2 linked regions of the Halorarum salinum genome follow. The protein of the gene in region 1 binds, or shares a complex with, the protein of each later gene. Links are inferred from orthologs where the notes say so. Each region holds a gene or a part of one and is shown on either strand. Other genes may lie near its edges.

Region 1 (7,245 bases):
CCGGCGACCGCCGAGCCCCGATCCGCGCCCCCGCCGACCGCCGCCCGGGCGGCCGCGAGCAGGTCCGGGCCGAACTCCTCGGGGTAGACGTACCGGTCGCGGACCGTCGGGTGGCTGTGGACGACGGCGACGCGCCCGTCCGCGACGGCCGTCGCCTCCGGCAGGCCGTCGAGCCAGTCGAGCGCGTCCGCGTCGAGCACGCGGTTCGCGTACTCGACGCCGGCCCGCCCCATCGCGTTGAATCCCGGGGCCGACCCGACGACGGCGGCCCGGTCGTGGTTCCCCTGCACGGTCGGGACCCCGCGCTCGCGGAGTTCCGCGACGCACTCGCCGGGCCAGGGGCCGTAGCCGACGACGTCGCCGGCACAGACCAGGCCGTCGACGGGCGGCAGGTCCGCGAGGACGGCGTCCAGCGCGACCCGGTTGCCGTGCACGTCCGAGATGACGCCGAGTTTCACGCACGACGGTTCGTGCAGGGAGCAGTTATTCGTTGGTCCTCGCCGATCACCCCGACTCAGTATGGGGCGGGCGTGAGCCCTCCGTTCGATCACGACGGCGACGGAGAGGGAATCGGGTACCCCGTCCCGAGCAACGAGTTGCCGTACTCTCCGACGGCGGTTCGAGTCATTACGGGAACAGTTCACGCCGTTCATGTGATAATTCCGATACCAACCGCACGAATTAATCGTGTAGAGCCCCGTGATTCGAGCATGGGAATCGGTCCTCTGTTCGAGGACGAATCCTCCCTGCTCGTGGCCTACTCGCTCGACGGCGACGAGTCGATGAGCGAGGCGACCGTCGAGGCGTTCATCGCGGCGAACGTCGACGTGTTCGACAGGGAGACCACGCTCCACGACTGGATCGACCCCGACGCGCTCGACCGGCTCGACTGGCGGTCGGACCGGCCCATGTACCTGCTCTTCCCCCTCTGGGACCATCTGGTCCTCGTGACGCCGGGGAAAGTGCGTATCTACACCGGCCCCTGACCCGCCACGGTCGGCCGGCTCAGCCGCTCTCCCCGTTCTCCACCGCCAGTTCCACGTTCCCCTCGCCGACGCGGACGCCCGCCGCGCAGACTGCGTGCTCGAAGTCCAGTCCGTAGGCGGTTCGCGCGGCCGCGGCCGCCGTGGTCGGTTCGAACTCGACGGGCCGGGGCTCGTCCTCCTCGTAGGTCGCGACGAGGTGGGGTTCGTCCGCCTCCCGGACGAGCAGCGCGTCCCGTCGCACGACGCCGACGTACCCCGTATCACCGTCGACGACGCCGGCGACCCGAGGGGTGTCGTAGTCGTCCTTCTCGTAGTCGAGCGCGAGCAGCGCCTCGGCGAGGGCGTCGCGGGCGGGGTAGCCGCGGTCGTACTTCTCCGCGACCGGGTCGACGTGCGAGCCGTTCCCGAGGACCGCCGCGCGGCGACCCTCCCCGCCCGCGACCCGGACGCAGTTGTACGAGACGTACGGGTTGTCCGTCGGTTCGGCGTCCGCGGTGGGGCCGACGGTGAGCGTGTTCTCGCCGCGGCGAACGATCTCGCGGTTCGGGAACGAGCGCGAGGAGACGCGGTAGGCGCCGACCGTCGGGCCGACGACGACGAAGCGGCCGATGTACATGCACGGGACTGTGCATCCTCGGCGCAAATAGGTGGCGGTGTATGCACGTTCGAACGGACGCGGCTCCGTTTCCGCCGCACACCCGGCGCTTCTCCGGGGGGAGAGACGGGTTCGGGACGAGGCCGGCGGTCGGGGACTACTCACTGCAGTCCCCGGAAAGCGATAGGGTTTAGTTTCCGAGCGTGTTTCCCACGAGTGCAGTCCCATGGGGTAGTGGCCAATCCTGTTGCCTTCTGGGGGCAACGACGAAGGTTCGAATCCTTCTGGGACTACTTCTCCGACGTTCGAACCCTTCAGCCGTGGGTTTCGAACCTTCCATCCGCGGGTGCGTCCCGGACGTGGCCGTGCTTCGGCCGGACGCTCCACCGGTTCCGCGGTTTGCGGGCGTAGAACGACGGAATACGGCAATGTAAGCCACTATCTTGATGCGTTCTCCGCCCGAAGGGTGAAGAACGCAACCATGGCCGAAACGACCACCCACAGCACCGAGATGACCCGGGAGGAGATGGCCGACTACCTGCGGTCGATCGCCGACGAACTGGGCTCGGGAAGCGGGAGCGTTCGGGTTCCGGTCGGAAACAAGGCGGTGCACCTGTCGCCCTCCGACAGCATCGAATCGGAGGCGACGGTGACCGAACGCTCCCGTCGACTCCGGAAGGACACCGAGGAGATGGTGCTCAAGTTCAAGTGGAACCCGGTCGAGGACACCGCCGAATCCGACACCGGCTCGGCGCCCGCGCGGGATGCGGAACCGGGTCGGGATTCGACGTCCAGGTCGGAAACCGACGACGTGGGCCGATGATGGCGGGTTTCAACGGGGTGGTCAACGCGCTCCTGCAGGTCGACGTCAGTTCGGAAGGGATCGTCAGCGCCGTCTTCGTCTTCCTCGTCAGCCTCATCGTCGGGGCGGCGGCGATCCACATCGGGGCACAGCTGCTGATCGACCGCGACACCGGCTTCCGTCGGGCCACCGTAACGGCCCTGATCGGGGCGATCGCGTACACCTTGGTGGGGCTGTTCCTCGGCTGGATCCCCCTCCTCGGTCCGCTTCTCATGCTCGTCGCGTGGATCGGCGTCATCAACTGGCAGTACCCCGGCGGCTGGGGGACGGCGTTCGGGATCGGGCTCGTCGCCTGGGTCGTCGCCGTTCTCATCCTCTTCGCGCTCTCCCAACTCGGCGTCGTCACGCCCGACGCGCTGGGCGTCCCGGCTACGTAGTCGCCCTCTCCCTTCCCCTCTCGAGGGTCGAACGCTCGCCGGGAGGCTCCCGGCGCCCGCCGTCCGACGGCGACCAAAAACGGTAGGGGTGGGATTCGAACCACACGGGGCCGGCGGGTTCTCACCAGCCTCCACCTCCTTCGGACGGGTGGTGCTCTTGCCAACGAGCTACCCTACCAGACTGCGTACGTACCACTCACGGGGAGACGATTAGTAACGCCCCGCATACCCCCTCCCGCGTCGTACGAACGGCCGAGTCGGTCGGCGCTCGCGTCTCACCCCCGATTTGGGTCACGCGACGCGTCCTCAGAACAGCGTGACGGCGTAGGCGAGCGACGAGAACACCATCAGCACGACGAGGACGATGGCGAGCACCTGCTGTCGATCCATGTCGACACGTTCCGCCTCATCGCCCTTTAATCGCCGTGTCCGAGGCCGTGAGTCGTCCACCGACGGCCGTCGACGGTCCCATCCTGCCGGCGTGCCGACGGTTTAGCACTGCCTAACGAGGCTTCGACCGTGGGATCGGCCGTGGACACGTCACCCGCGACGGAGCGTGACGACGACGACGACGGGTCGATCGCCAGTCCGGTTCGAGGACCGACGTTTCGACTGAAACGGTTACCGAACTCACGTATAGCCCTCTCCACAGGAAACGAGGGGGTGTGTCGGACGGACGTCCGACGCCGGACGACGGGGTTCGGATCCCCCGACGCTCGCTCCCGGGGACCGAACGAACGGGGGATCACTTCTCGACGTCCAGCAGCGCGACCCGCTCGTGAACGACGTCGGACAGCGTCCCCGCCGTCGCGGCCAGTTCCCGATCGGTCACGTCGAAGAACTCCCGGACCAGCGTCTCGTCGTAGCCGCCGAGCGTCCCGGCCGGGTCCAGCAACTCGTCGACCCGCACCGTCGCCGCGTCCTCCTCGCCGCCGACACAGACCGCGACGACCGACGCTTCGCCCTCGCTCACGCCCATCGCGAGCGCCCGGTTGATCTGCCGGCGACCGGCGGCGTAGAGCAGGATCTCGACGCCGCGGTCCCGCGCGACGTTCTCCCCGCGCTCGAACGCCCGGTCGGCCAGTTCGACGGCCCGTTCGAGGTGCTCGCGGTCGACGACGTAGCGGGCGTCGAACGCCTGGACGGTGGCGCCCGTCGCGTCGGCGATCCCGTCGAGGTCGCCGAGGAACGAATCGAGGTCGTCGATCCGGGCGACCCCCTCGACGAGGTTCACGAGAAATCACCGAACGTCGCCTGGCCGCCCTCGTCGTCCCCCTCCACGGCGGCGGTCGCGGCCGCCGAGGCGCCGGCGTCCTTGCGCACGCCGTCCATCGAGGGGTCCTTTCGGCCGACGTTCTCCAGCACTCGCTCGGCGGTCCGCCGCCGCCCCCGCAGGGCGCCGAGCACGACCGGCTTGTCCGCCTCGCGCAGGTCCGCCCTCGTCTCGATTCCCGCCTCGTGGAGCCGTCGAGCGCGCTTGCGTCCCAGGCCGCGGACGCCCGCGAGGTCCAGCAGTTCCTCCCCGACGCCGTACTCGACGCGCTTTCTGGCCTCGCGGACCGCGATGGTGGAGTCGAGGTCGAGTTCCGCCGAGAGCCGTTCGGCCGCGCCCAGCAGCCACTCGGCGGTGTCGACCTTGCCGTGGATGTCGCCCGGGCCGACGCCGTAGCGCTCGGCGATGCGGTCCTCGTCGAGTTCGGACGCCCAGTCCTCGAGCAGGCGAGCGGTCTTGAGCGCGGAGAGCCACTCCTCGAAGGCGACGTCCTCGAACTCCGAGGGCGCGTGGCCCAGGAACTCCCCCTCGCGCTCGTAGAACTCCTCCTCGTACGTCTCCCTGTCGCCCGACTTCAGGTAGAGCTGGTACATGTCGGGGGTGCGCGAGACGAGGTGGTAGAGGCCGAGCGGCGTGACCGTCCGCTCGGTCCCCCCGGCTCCCCCGGCCCTCCCGCTCCCGTCGCCCGCGTCTTCGCCGCCTCTGCCGTCCCCGCCGCCGTCCGCCCCGGACGACGCCGCGAGTTCGTTGCCCGTGACGAACCCCGTTTCCCCCGCCGTGACGCCGGCGTCGACGCCCTCCGCGTCCCGGCCGCCGGACTGGCGATCCGCGGGCGACTGCCGAAGCGACTCCGCGTCCGCCTCGGCGGCCTCCAGCCCGTCGATGATCTCGGCGGCCGACATCGGGTCGAGGTAGAGCCGCGAGACGGTGTGGCCGATGCCGGTCGCGGTCAGGCTCCCGCCCTCGCGGTCGAGGAACCCGTTGACCTCGAGATACTCCAGCACCCTGTCGGTCACCTCCGCCAGCCGGGCGTCGTCGTCGGTCTGGCTGGCGTACAGCGTCCGGTCGAGGAAGTCGAGCAGCCCCTCGCGGGACGTGGCGAACCCGGAGGCGACCGTCGCGAGCACGTGGGTGCGGAGCGCGGGTTCGGCGGCGAGCTTCGACCTGACGGCCTCGGGTTCGGCCCAGAGGTAGCGCTCGAACAGTTCGTCCATCGTGTCGCGGTCCTTCGCGAGCAGGATGGCCTCGCCGTAGGGGTCGAGCCCCGGCCGGCCCGCCCGGCCCATCATCTGGTGGACCTCCAGGGTGTCGAGCGGTTTCATGCCGCCGAACTCGCCGTCGTAGCGCTTCCAGTCGCGGACGATCACCCTGCGGGCTGGCGTGTTCACCCCGGCCGCGAGCGTCGGCGTCGCGCAGATGCACTTGACCAGCCGGTCCCGGAAGGCGTCCTCGACGAGCGACCGGTGCTCCGAGGCGAGCCCCGCGTGGTGGAACGCGGCGCCCTTCTCCACGCAGCGCGCGAGGTCCTCGCTCGTGTCGGCGTCGGAGACGTCCCGGATCTCCGCGGCGAGTTCCCGGAGGTCGTTCTTCTCGCCGGCGTCGAGCCGTCGGCTCGTCACCTCGGCCATGCGCTTGGCGGCGCCCTCGGCGTTTCGGCGGGAGTTGACGAACACGAGCGAGGAGCCGCCCTGCCCGTCGATGCGCTCGTCGAGCGCGTCGGCGACGAGCGACTCGGTCTGCTTCTCGCCGGTCCCGACGGGCACCTCGCGCTGGCTCCCGTCGTCGAAGTTGACGGCGTTGCCGTAGTGGACCCCGGTCTTCAGGTCGATCGGGCGCCAGTCGGACTGGACGAGGTCGGCATCGAGCCAGTCGGCCACCTCGTCGGCGTTGCCGACCGTCGCCGAGAGCGCGACGACCTGCAGGCCGGGGTTGACCCGGCGGAGCTTCGCCAGCGTGACCTCCAGCGTCGGTCCCCGGTGGGAGTCGTCCACGAGGTGGACCTCGTCCGAGACGACGCAGGTGAGGTCGTCGACCCACGCGGCGCCGTTGCGCACCAGCGAGTCGACCTTCTCGGAGGTGGCGACGATGACGTCGCGGGAGGCCAGCCACTCGCCGTCGGACTCGTAGTTGCCCGTCGACACGCCCACGTCGACGCCGAACTCCTCCCAGCGCTCGAACTCGGCCTTCTTCTCGGAGGCGAGCGCCCGCAGCGGGACGATGTAGAGCGCCTTCCCGCCGCGCTGGACCGCCGACAGCATCGCCAGTTCGGCGATCAACGTCTTGCCCGACGCCGTGGGGACGGAGGCGACGACGGACTCGCCGTCGGCGACGCCGGCCTCCACCGCCTCGGCCTGGGGCGGGTAGAGCTCCTCGACCCCCTCGTCCTCCAGCGCCTCGGGGACGCCCGGCGGGAGGGTCGAGAGGTCGGATGGCTTCATTGGGTGTTCTAGCGCCGTTCCGTGGTTTAAACTGTCGGACCCGGAGCGGAAGTGATTCTCGTTTGGGGTGGTTTTGTAATCTGGTTTGCTCGGTCAACAAAGCGCCTACGGGTCTTGAGACTCAGAATTCAACTGTCCAACACCTCTGCAGGTTTTAAGTAGAAATAGGGACAATTAATTACCAAATTCTGACAGAGGTGGATTTGAGTGAGCTGGGACTGTTAGCAAGGACGATATGGAATTACCTCCAATTAGGGCTGGGTTTGTCTCTCATTGCGTATCCTATTCTCCAGGTATCCAATGAGATCTTTCGAAAGATAGGCGGTGAACCGTTGCCGCAAGAGACTTTCCAGAAGCCCTTCGATACGTTCTGTAACTGCCTCTTCCATCCTATCGAACAGGGAGTAGACGACTCCGGTCAGTCGATCTGGCGGTCTGAAATGGCCCTCAAGGGAGCGGTAGCAGTCACCGTTGTTTCCTTTGCTGTGATTTTGGAAGTCGTCTCTCTCACTACTGTAGCCGGAATCTCAATTGCCGGTGCTCACTTGATAGGTTGGGAGGTTGAATTCGCCACCCTTGGCTACAAGATCGTCGCTATCGTTGTCCTGCTCATAATTGCTTTGATGGACGCGAGGTATGATCGAATTAATCAAAAAATCAAAATCTCTTGATTCACGTTCGGAATTCCCCTGAATCGCCTCACCCTTCCGTCTG
Region 2 (7,158 bases), 310 kb from region 1 along the record:
TTCGACCACTCCGCGAACGGTGCCTTGATGGCGATGGTCGTCTCCGGCTTGGTCCCGACGTCGACCATCGCCTCGAACGTCTCGAAAAACGCTGGTCGGCAGTCGGGGTAGCCCGAGAAGTCCTCCGAGTGGGCGCCCGTGAAGACGGCGTCACAGCCGTTCGCCTCGGCGTAGGAGACGGCCATCGAGAGCAGGTTCGCGTTCCGGAACGGGACGTACGAGGAGGGGATCCCGTCCGAGTCCAGGTCGGCCTCGGAGACGTCCCTCCCCTCGTCGGTGAGGCTCGATCCGCCGATCTTCGAGAGGTGGTCGGTCCGCAGGCGGAGGAAGTCGGCCGCGTCGAAGCGGTCGGCCTGCGCGCTCGCGCACTCGTGCTCTCTCGTCTCGGTCCGCTGACCGTACGAACAGTGGAGGAGGTGGAGGTCGTACCCCCGGTCCCGGGCGAGGGCCGCCGCGGTCGCGCTGTCCATCCCGCCGGACGCGAGGATCACCGCACGGCTCCCGCCCCTCGTCCCATCCCCGCTCCCCGCTCGATCCGTGCATCCCCGGCGCGTCGATCCGTCGCGCGTGTCGTGTGTGTCGGGCGTTTCGTCGCTCATGTCAGGTTCCGGGTGCGTCGTTCCAGAGGTCGACGTGCAGCCGTGGTGTGTAACGGTAGCCGCGTTCCAACGCCAGTTCGGCCACCTCGGCCCGTCCCTCGTCCAGCGCGTCTCGCGTCGTGCCCTCCGGCATCAGGAGAACGTCCGAGTCGGGGACCGTCGCGGCAGCCTCGGCCCGGACGCGGTCGACGACCCGCTCGATCTCCGGCAGGTCCTCGGCGCCCGTCACGACGAACTTGAGCTGGCACTCGTAGGCGTCGACCAGGCTGGACAGCGTGTCGACGTCGATCCGCGCCGCCTCGTGCCGGTCGGCCCACTCCCCGTCGCCCTTCGGATCCGTCTCGGGCGTCGGCGTGCTCGAGGATAGCTTCGGGCTGACGCTCGCCAGATCGATGGGGGCGTCCCGGAACATCGTGCCGTTCGTCTCGACGGTCGTGTGGTATCCCAGGTCGTCCAGCCGCTCGAGCAGCGGAACCGACGCCTCGTGCACGAGCGGCTCCCCGCCCGTGAGGACGACGTGGTCCGCGTCCCCGTACGACTCGACCTCCCCGACGATTTCCTCGAGCGTCATCCGCGCGTGCGTCGGCTCCCACGAGGTGTGATACGAGTCGCAGAACCAGCACCGCAGGTTACAGCCGCTCGTCCGGACGAACACGGAGGGGACGCCGGCGAGTCGCCCCTCGCCCTGGATCGAGTGGAACAGCTCGTTGATCGGGAGTCCGGTCGTCCCGGAGTCCCCCGTCCGGTCGGACGCCCGCACCGCCTCGGAGTCAGCGTTCGCCGGCATCCTCACTCCAGCGTCCCCCCGCCGCACAGTTCGTCGGTCTCGCGGACGTCGACGGCGAGAGCCGACACCGTCTCCGGCAGCACCTCGACGAGCCGGTCCTCGAGGCGAACGCTCATCACCTCGGCGGTGGGCGGCGCGTCGAGCACCACGAGCGCGTCCCCGTCCCCGGTGGCCTCGAAGGCCCCGATCAGCGGGTCCCCCTCCTCGACGAGGAACCGATGGTCCCACTCCCTGACCACGTCCGTGACGTCGCCCTTGTCCGCGATCCACCCCTCCCCGGTGAGTTCGCCGCGAAGTCGGACCTCGATCTCGTAGTTGTGTCCGTGTGGCCTGCGACACTTCCCGTCGTGGTGGAGGAGGCGGTGCCCGGCGGAGATCCGTATCGGCCTGTCCCTGCCGACGTGGAGAACTCGATCGTCCGAGCGGAGGCCGTCGGTGTTCCCACCCGCGTACCCCGAGAGTCTACTAGTCACACCGTGATATTATCGAACGGTGACTTAGGCGCACTGGTCGGACGGTCCCCGGCTCGTTCGCCCGCGAGAACGGAGCGCGGCCGGCCGACGAACGAACGGAACGCTCGTCGAACGAGGGTTCTTGTCCGAAAACGGAACCACTCGCCCCGTGACCTGACAGCCGCCGTCGAGGGGTCAGCGGTCGCGCGGTCCCCCCTCGACGCGCCGCCCGGACCGCCCGTTCGCCCTACTGGTAGCGGCCGCGCCCCTCGATGCCGCGGAGTCGCTCCAGCACCGTCTCCTCCCCCACCGCCGCGTACCCCCCCTCGAACGCCGCGACGAGCGCCTCGGGCTCCGCCGCCGTTCCCTCCAGCGACTGCTCGAACACGTGGAGGTCCATCGCGTGGTCCTCGACGTGGCCAGACCCGTAGCCGAGTCCGAAGTCGACGAGGAAGACACGGTCGCCGTCGATCCGGACGTTCCGCGTCGTGGGGTCGCCGTGCACCACGTCGGCCGCGTGCAACCGCGCGAGATACCCGCCCACCGTCCGGACGTGCTCGTCGGTGAGCGCCGCCGCGAGGTCCCGCTCCCCCACGCGCTGCATTCGGATCGTCGCCTCCGTCACGTCCACGTCCCACACGAGCGGCGTCGGAACCCCCTGCTTCCGGGCGTCCGCGAGCAAACGCGCCTCCGTGACGGTCCGATCGCGCCGCAGCGACGCGTCCAGCTCCGGGTGGCGATACCCCTTCGGGAGGCGCCGCTTCGTCACCGCCTCGCCCGAGATCTCGACGACCGCCTCCGCGCCGCGGAGATCGGCGTCGTCGCCCGCGTCGCCGGTCCCGCCGCCGTCCGCGGTCGAGCCACTGACCGGACCCACGCTCCGCGACACCGACTCCCCGTCGTCGCGCCAGGTCACCGGCACCTCGTCGGGTCGGAAGTCGGGGTCGATCGCCGACTCGGCCACGGCCACGACGTCTCCGGCCGCGGCCATCTTCGCGCCGAGCACGGCGATCATCCCGGCGTTGTCCCGCAGGAACCGCGGTTCCGGCGCGTAAAACTCCGCGCCGCGGGCGGCACACATCTCCCCGAGCATCCCGCGGAGGCGGTCGTTCTGCCCGACGCCGCCGCCCAGCACCAGTTCGTCGGTGCCGGTGAGCGACAGCGCCCGCTCGGCCACCTCCGTGAGCATCGCGAACGTGTGCTCCTGCAAGGAGTTGCAGACGTCCTCGACGGGGACGCCGTCGTCGTAGGCCGCCTTCGCGGCGCTCATGATGCCCGAGAAGGAGAAGTCCATCCCCTTCACGACGTACGGGAGTTCGACGTAGTCGCCGCCCTCGGCGTGGGCCTCGATCTTGGGCCCCCCGGGGTGGCTCCACCCGACGTGTCGCGTGAACTTGTCGAGCGCGTTGCCGACGCCGGTGTCCATCGTCTCGCCGAGCACCCGGTACCGACCGTCCCGGTAGCCGAGCAGGTGGGCGTTCGCGCCCGAGGCGTTCAGACAGACCGGCGAGTCGAAGCCGGACAGGTGGCGCCCGATCTCGAGGTGGGCCACCATGTGGTTCACGCCGACGAGGGGCACCTCGAGGGTTCTCGAGAGCGCCCGCGCCGCGGTGCCGACGATGCGGAGGCAGGGGCCGAGCCCCGGTCCGCGGGAGAACGCGACCGCGTCGATCGGGTCGGGGCCGTACTCCTCGCGTGCGCGGGCCAGCGTCCGCGCTATCACCTGCGGGATCGCCTCGCCCATGTGTTCGGCGGCCTCCCGCGGATGAATGCCGCCGCTATCGGGTTCGTACGCGTCGGACTCGACGAAAACGTCGCCCCCGGCGTCGTCGAAGACGGCGGCGCTCGCACACCACGCCGTCCCCTCGATGCCGAGGACGCGCATTCCGTGGCGGGTCGCTTACGCCTCTTCGGCCTCGGCGTCCTCGTCGGCGCCGATGGCGTTACGGTCGAGCATGTAGTCCTGTTCGACGTCCTCGGCGTCCTCGGCCGTCTCGTACACCTTCGCGTAGCCGACCGTCCTGCGCATGCCGAACTTCGTGTTCAGTTCGTGGACGACGACCTCGGCGGCGTCCTTGTCGAGTTTCGCCGCCAGCGAGTCGCGCACCTGCAGGCGCGCGGGGGTGGCGTCCTCGTGAACGATCTCGAAGCGGACGTCAGTGCGGTGCAGCATGGGGTTCTCCTCCTCGGAGATGATGTCGATATCCATGGTTCAGTTGCCGGAACATCCGCTCGTTGGTGGGAAAAGGATTTCGAAGCGGACGGAGCCGTCGCCGGCGGCGGGGACAACGCTTTGCGCCGCGCCGTCGAACGACCGCCCATGAACGGCCCGTTCACTTACACGGCGGGAATGGACGAGGCGGAGGTCGAGGCCGCACTCGGCGACGCCGGTACCGCGGTGCTCGCGCTCGCCGACGGGGACCGTGCCTACGCCGTCCCGGTCTCCTACGCCCGGGCGGACGGCGACCTCGTCGTCAGGCTCACCGACGACGGCGACGCGACCAAACTGGCCTTCCTCGACGCCACCGAGGAGGTCGTCGTCCTCGTCTACGACGACGACCCGAAGGAGGGCTGGTCCGTCCAGATCCGGGGTCGGCTCGTCCGCCTCGAGGAGTCGGCGGCCCGGCGGGTCCGTGACCGGTTCGACCCGTTCCGGGTGTTCGACGAGGACCTCGTCGACCTCGACGTCCGGCTCTACCGGGTCGATCCGACCGCCAGGGCCGGTCGACGGGTGGCGCGATAGCCCTCCCGTAGGGAGCAGTTCGTGGATGCCGTTCACGAGTGACAGTTCGCGGGTAGCGGTCCGAGCGGTGCGGCCCCGATGGCCGGGCGTCGGGGGCTATCGTTGCTCCAGCCGGTCGAACGCCGCCTCCACGTCGCCGTCCATGCGCCCGACGAGGTCACGGGCCTCGGCTCTCGTCTCCGGGGTAACCGGAACGAGCACCATCCCCTCGTCCGGCTGGCCGTAGACGACGCTCGCGCCATCCGGCGCGGCGACGATGGCCGGGAGCGTCGCGAGGTCCTCCTCGCCGGTCACGTGGATCACGACGTTCTCGTCCCGGTCGATGGCCTCTCGGAGCGCGTCGAGCATGTCGGCCGAGAGCGTCGCCGGCGGGTTCTCGACCTCGATGCGGGGGTTCCCGCCGGCGAGCACCGCGGCGATCTCCTCGCTCACGGCCTCCCGCTTCGTCCTCCCGTCGAGGACCGAGACGTCCGGGTCGCGGCCGGCGACCCGGAGGTGGTAGGTGACGACGTCGCCGACCGCGACGATCGGGTCGCCGGCGTCCGCGAGCAGCGCGTCCGTCTCGACGTACACCGGGCCGAGCGGCTCCTTGAACGCGCCGCGGAGGGTCTCGGGCAGGCGGAGCATCCGGTCAGCGGACCTTCAGCGCGTAGCTGCCCGCCTTGGTCACGTTCATCTCGGGGGCGATCTCGGACTGCTCGGGATGGGTGATGATGATGTAGCCGGCCCAGTCCTCCGTGAGCGAGGAGGAGCCACAGTTGTCGCAGGTCTGGCTGTCGGGGTCGTTCACGTAGTGGCACTCGCGGCACGCGAGCCGGTCCTCGGCCATCTAGCTCCCCTCCGCGGTCGCCTCGTCGCCCTCGTCGCGCTTCGCCGCCTCGTCCTCGAGCCAGCCGTGCTTGCCGAGGCCGGGCTGTTTCGCGGTGAGCCCGATCTTCGAGTCGCGGGGGTTCCGCTCGTCGATGCTCTTGGTCACGACGCGCACGCGGACGGCGTCCTCGACGCCGAGGGTCTGGTTCGACTCCGTCGACGCGAGCTGTTGGTTCTCGCCGTCGTAGGCGAGATATTCGTCCGATATCTGGGAGACGTGGAGCAGCCCGTCCACGGGGCCGATGCCGACGAAGGCGCCGAACTCGACGACCTCCACCACGTTCCCGTCGACGACCTCCTGCATGTCGGGATCGAAGGTGATGGCGTCGAACTCGGCCTCGTAGTACACGCCGGGTCGGTTCGGCAGCACCGCGCCCTCGCCGATGTCGTGTACCGCGACGACGCTGACGACGCTGCCGACGTCCTCGTCCATGCGGCCTTCCAGCTTGTCCTGCAGGAGCTTTCGCACCCTGTCGTTCGTCACGTCGGCCAGGTGCTCGGGTGGCACCTCGACCGTGTCCTTGAGTCGTACCCGTTTGTACATGTTATCGCTCTGTTACCGCCAGTGTGTTCGCGCCCCTTAAACAGATTACGCGAACGCCCCGTTCGGCGAGGCGCTCGCGCAAGGGAGCGTCGTTCGTGACCACGTAGCCGTCGAACTCGCGTCGGGCGAGTTCGACGACGGCGTCGTCGGCGTACCGTTCGTGCGTCTCGACCACCCGACAGCGCTCCGCGAGGTCGCGGCCGACCGACGCCGCCGTCGCCTCCTCGCCCGCACCCTCGGACAGGTTCTCCAATTCCGCGACGACCGCCCGCGGGACGACCGGATCGGGGTCGGTCACCAGTCGGTCCAGTTCCTCGAACACGCGGACGCCGCACTCGACCGGCATCATTAGCGCGTTCGTGTCGAGGACCACGGTCGTCACGGGGGAGTCACCTACCGCAGCGTCCCGACGCCGATGAGCCGCCAGCGGGCGCCCATCCGTCGGTTGATCGCGATCTTCGCGCCCGACTCCGCACAGACGGGGCGCTTCAGCGACACCTCGCACTCGCCCTCTCGGGCGCTCGTGACCGCGCCCACGGTGGTCGCGGTGCCGACCGTGAGCATCAGCGGCTCGCCGGTCGAGATCTCCTCGACCTCGCCCTCGCCGACGACGCGGTCGAGCAGTTCGACCCCCATCTCGAACGCCTCACGCGTCGGCGGCAGGCTTCCGGGTTCGCCTGCGACCTGCCCCGCGAGCGCGTCGCCCTTCGTCAGGCTCGGATCCAGACCCGTGCCGACCCCGAGCAGACCGCCGGGGCTGACCTTCTCGACCGACCGGCCGCCGGCCTGGAGCGAACGCACGCTCGTCTCGATGGGCCGGTGCTCGGTCTGGCCGCCCTCCTCGACCTCGCGGCCGGGCCGGAGTTCGAGCTCGTCGCCCGCCTCGAGGGTGCCCTGCGAGAGCGACCCGCCGAGCACGCCCCCGAGCAACTCGTCGGCGGTCGTGCCGGGCCGGTTGATGTCGAACGACCGCGCGACGTACATCCGCGGGGGGAGCGTCTCGTCCCGGTCGGGCGTCGGGATCTCCTCCTCGAGCGCCCCGATGAGCACGTCGACGTTGATCCCCTGTCCGGCGCTGATGGGGACGATCGGCGCGCCCTCGGCGACCGTCCCCTCGACGAACTCCTGGATCTGCGCGTAGTTCTCGCGGGCGCGCTCGGAGC

What was found. Proteins that work in one complex are often made in the same cells at the same time.
Region 2: the proteins of cgi121 (region 1) and HUG12_RS05245 are in contact, whole or in part, in a crystal structure (PDB 3ENH), measured with the Methanocaldococcus jannaschii proteins. The link is inferred for Halorarum salinum from one-to-one orthologs.

What each region holds. Positions count from the first base shown.
Region 1 is NZ_CP058579.1:800,084-807,328, forward strand. Bases 2,311-5,309 are described here. They hold cgi121 (KEOPS complex subunit Cgi121), read right to left. Parts: upstream 4,055-5,309; coding sequence 3,566-4,054; downstream 2,311-3,565. Other genes in these bases: HUG12_RS03830 (amphi-Trp domain-containing protein), read left to right, coding at 2,311-2,404; HUG12_RS03835 (hypothetical protein), read left to right, coding at 2,404-2,820; HUG12_RS03845 (hypothetical protein), read right to left, coding at 3,127-3,270; HUG12_RS03855 (ATP-dependent DNA helicase), read right to left, coding at 4,051-5,309. In the rest of the region: HUG12_RS03810 (metallophosphoesterase family protein), read right to left, coding at 1-458; HUG12_RS03815 (HalOD1 output domain-containing protein), read left to right, coding at 711-986; HUG12_RS03820 (IMP cyclohydrolase), read right to left, coding at 1,006-1,602; more of HUG12_RS03830, read left to right, coding at 2,063-2,310; more of HUG12_RS03855, read right to left, coding at 5,310-6,531; HUG12_RS03860 (hypothetical protein), read left to right, coding at 6,735-7,202. UniProt on the Methanocaldococcus jannaschii protein: Component of the KEOPS complex that is probably involved in the transfer of the threonylcarbamoyl moiety of threonylcarbamoyl-AMP (TC-AMP) to the N6 group of A37, a step in the formation of a threonylcarbamoyl group on adenosine at position 37 (t(6)A37) in tRNAs that read codons beginning with adenine.
Region 2 is NZ_CP058579.1:1,109,314-1,116,471, forward strand. Bases 1,405-4,316 are described here. They hold HUG12_RS05245 (bifunctional N(6)-L-threonylcarbamoyladenine synthase/serine/threonine protein kinase), read right to left. Parts: upstream 3,724-4,316; coding sequence 2,086-3,723; downstream 1,405-2,085. Other genes in these bases: HUG12_RS05240 (6-pyruvoyl trahydropterin synthase family protein), read right to left, coding at 1,405-1,859; HUG12_RS05250 (30S ribosomal protein S24e), read right to left, coding at 3,739-4,047; HUG12_RS05255 (pyridoxamine 5'-phosphate oxidase family protein), read left to right, coding at 4,159-4,316. In the rest of the region: 7-cyano-7-deazaguanine synthase QueC, read right to left, coding at 1-470; HUG12_RS05235 (7-carboxy-7-deazaguanine synthase QueE), read right to left, coding at 601-1,386; more of HUG12_RS05240, read right to left, coding at 1,389-1,404; more of HUG12_RS05255, read left to right, coding at 4,317-4,581; HUG12_RS05260 (GTP-dependent dephospho-CoA kinase family protein), read right to left, coding at 4,678-5,208; transcription elongation factor subunit Spt4, read right to left, coding at 5,213-5,410; HUG12_RS05270 (DNA-directed RNA polymerase), read right to left, coding at 5,411-5,995; HUG12_RS05275 (PIN domain-containing protein), read right to left, coding at 5,997-6,344; HUG12_RS05280 (translation initiation factor IF-2 subunit gamma), read right to left, coding at 6,389-7,158. UniProt on the Methanocaldococcus jannaschii protein: Required for the formation of a threonylcarbamoyl group on adenosine at position 37 (t(6)A37) in tRNAs that read codons beginning with adenine.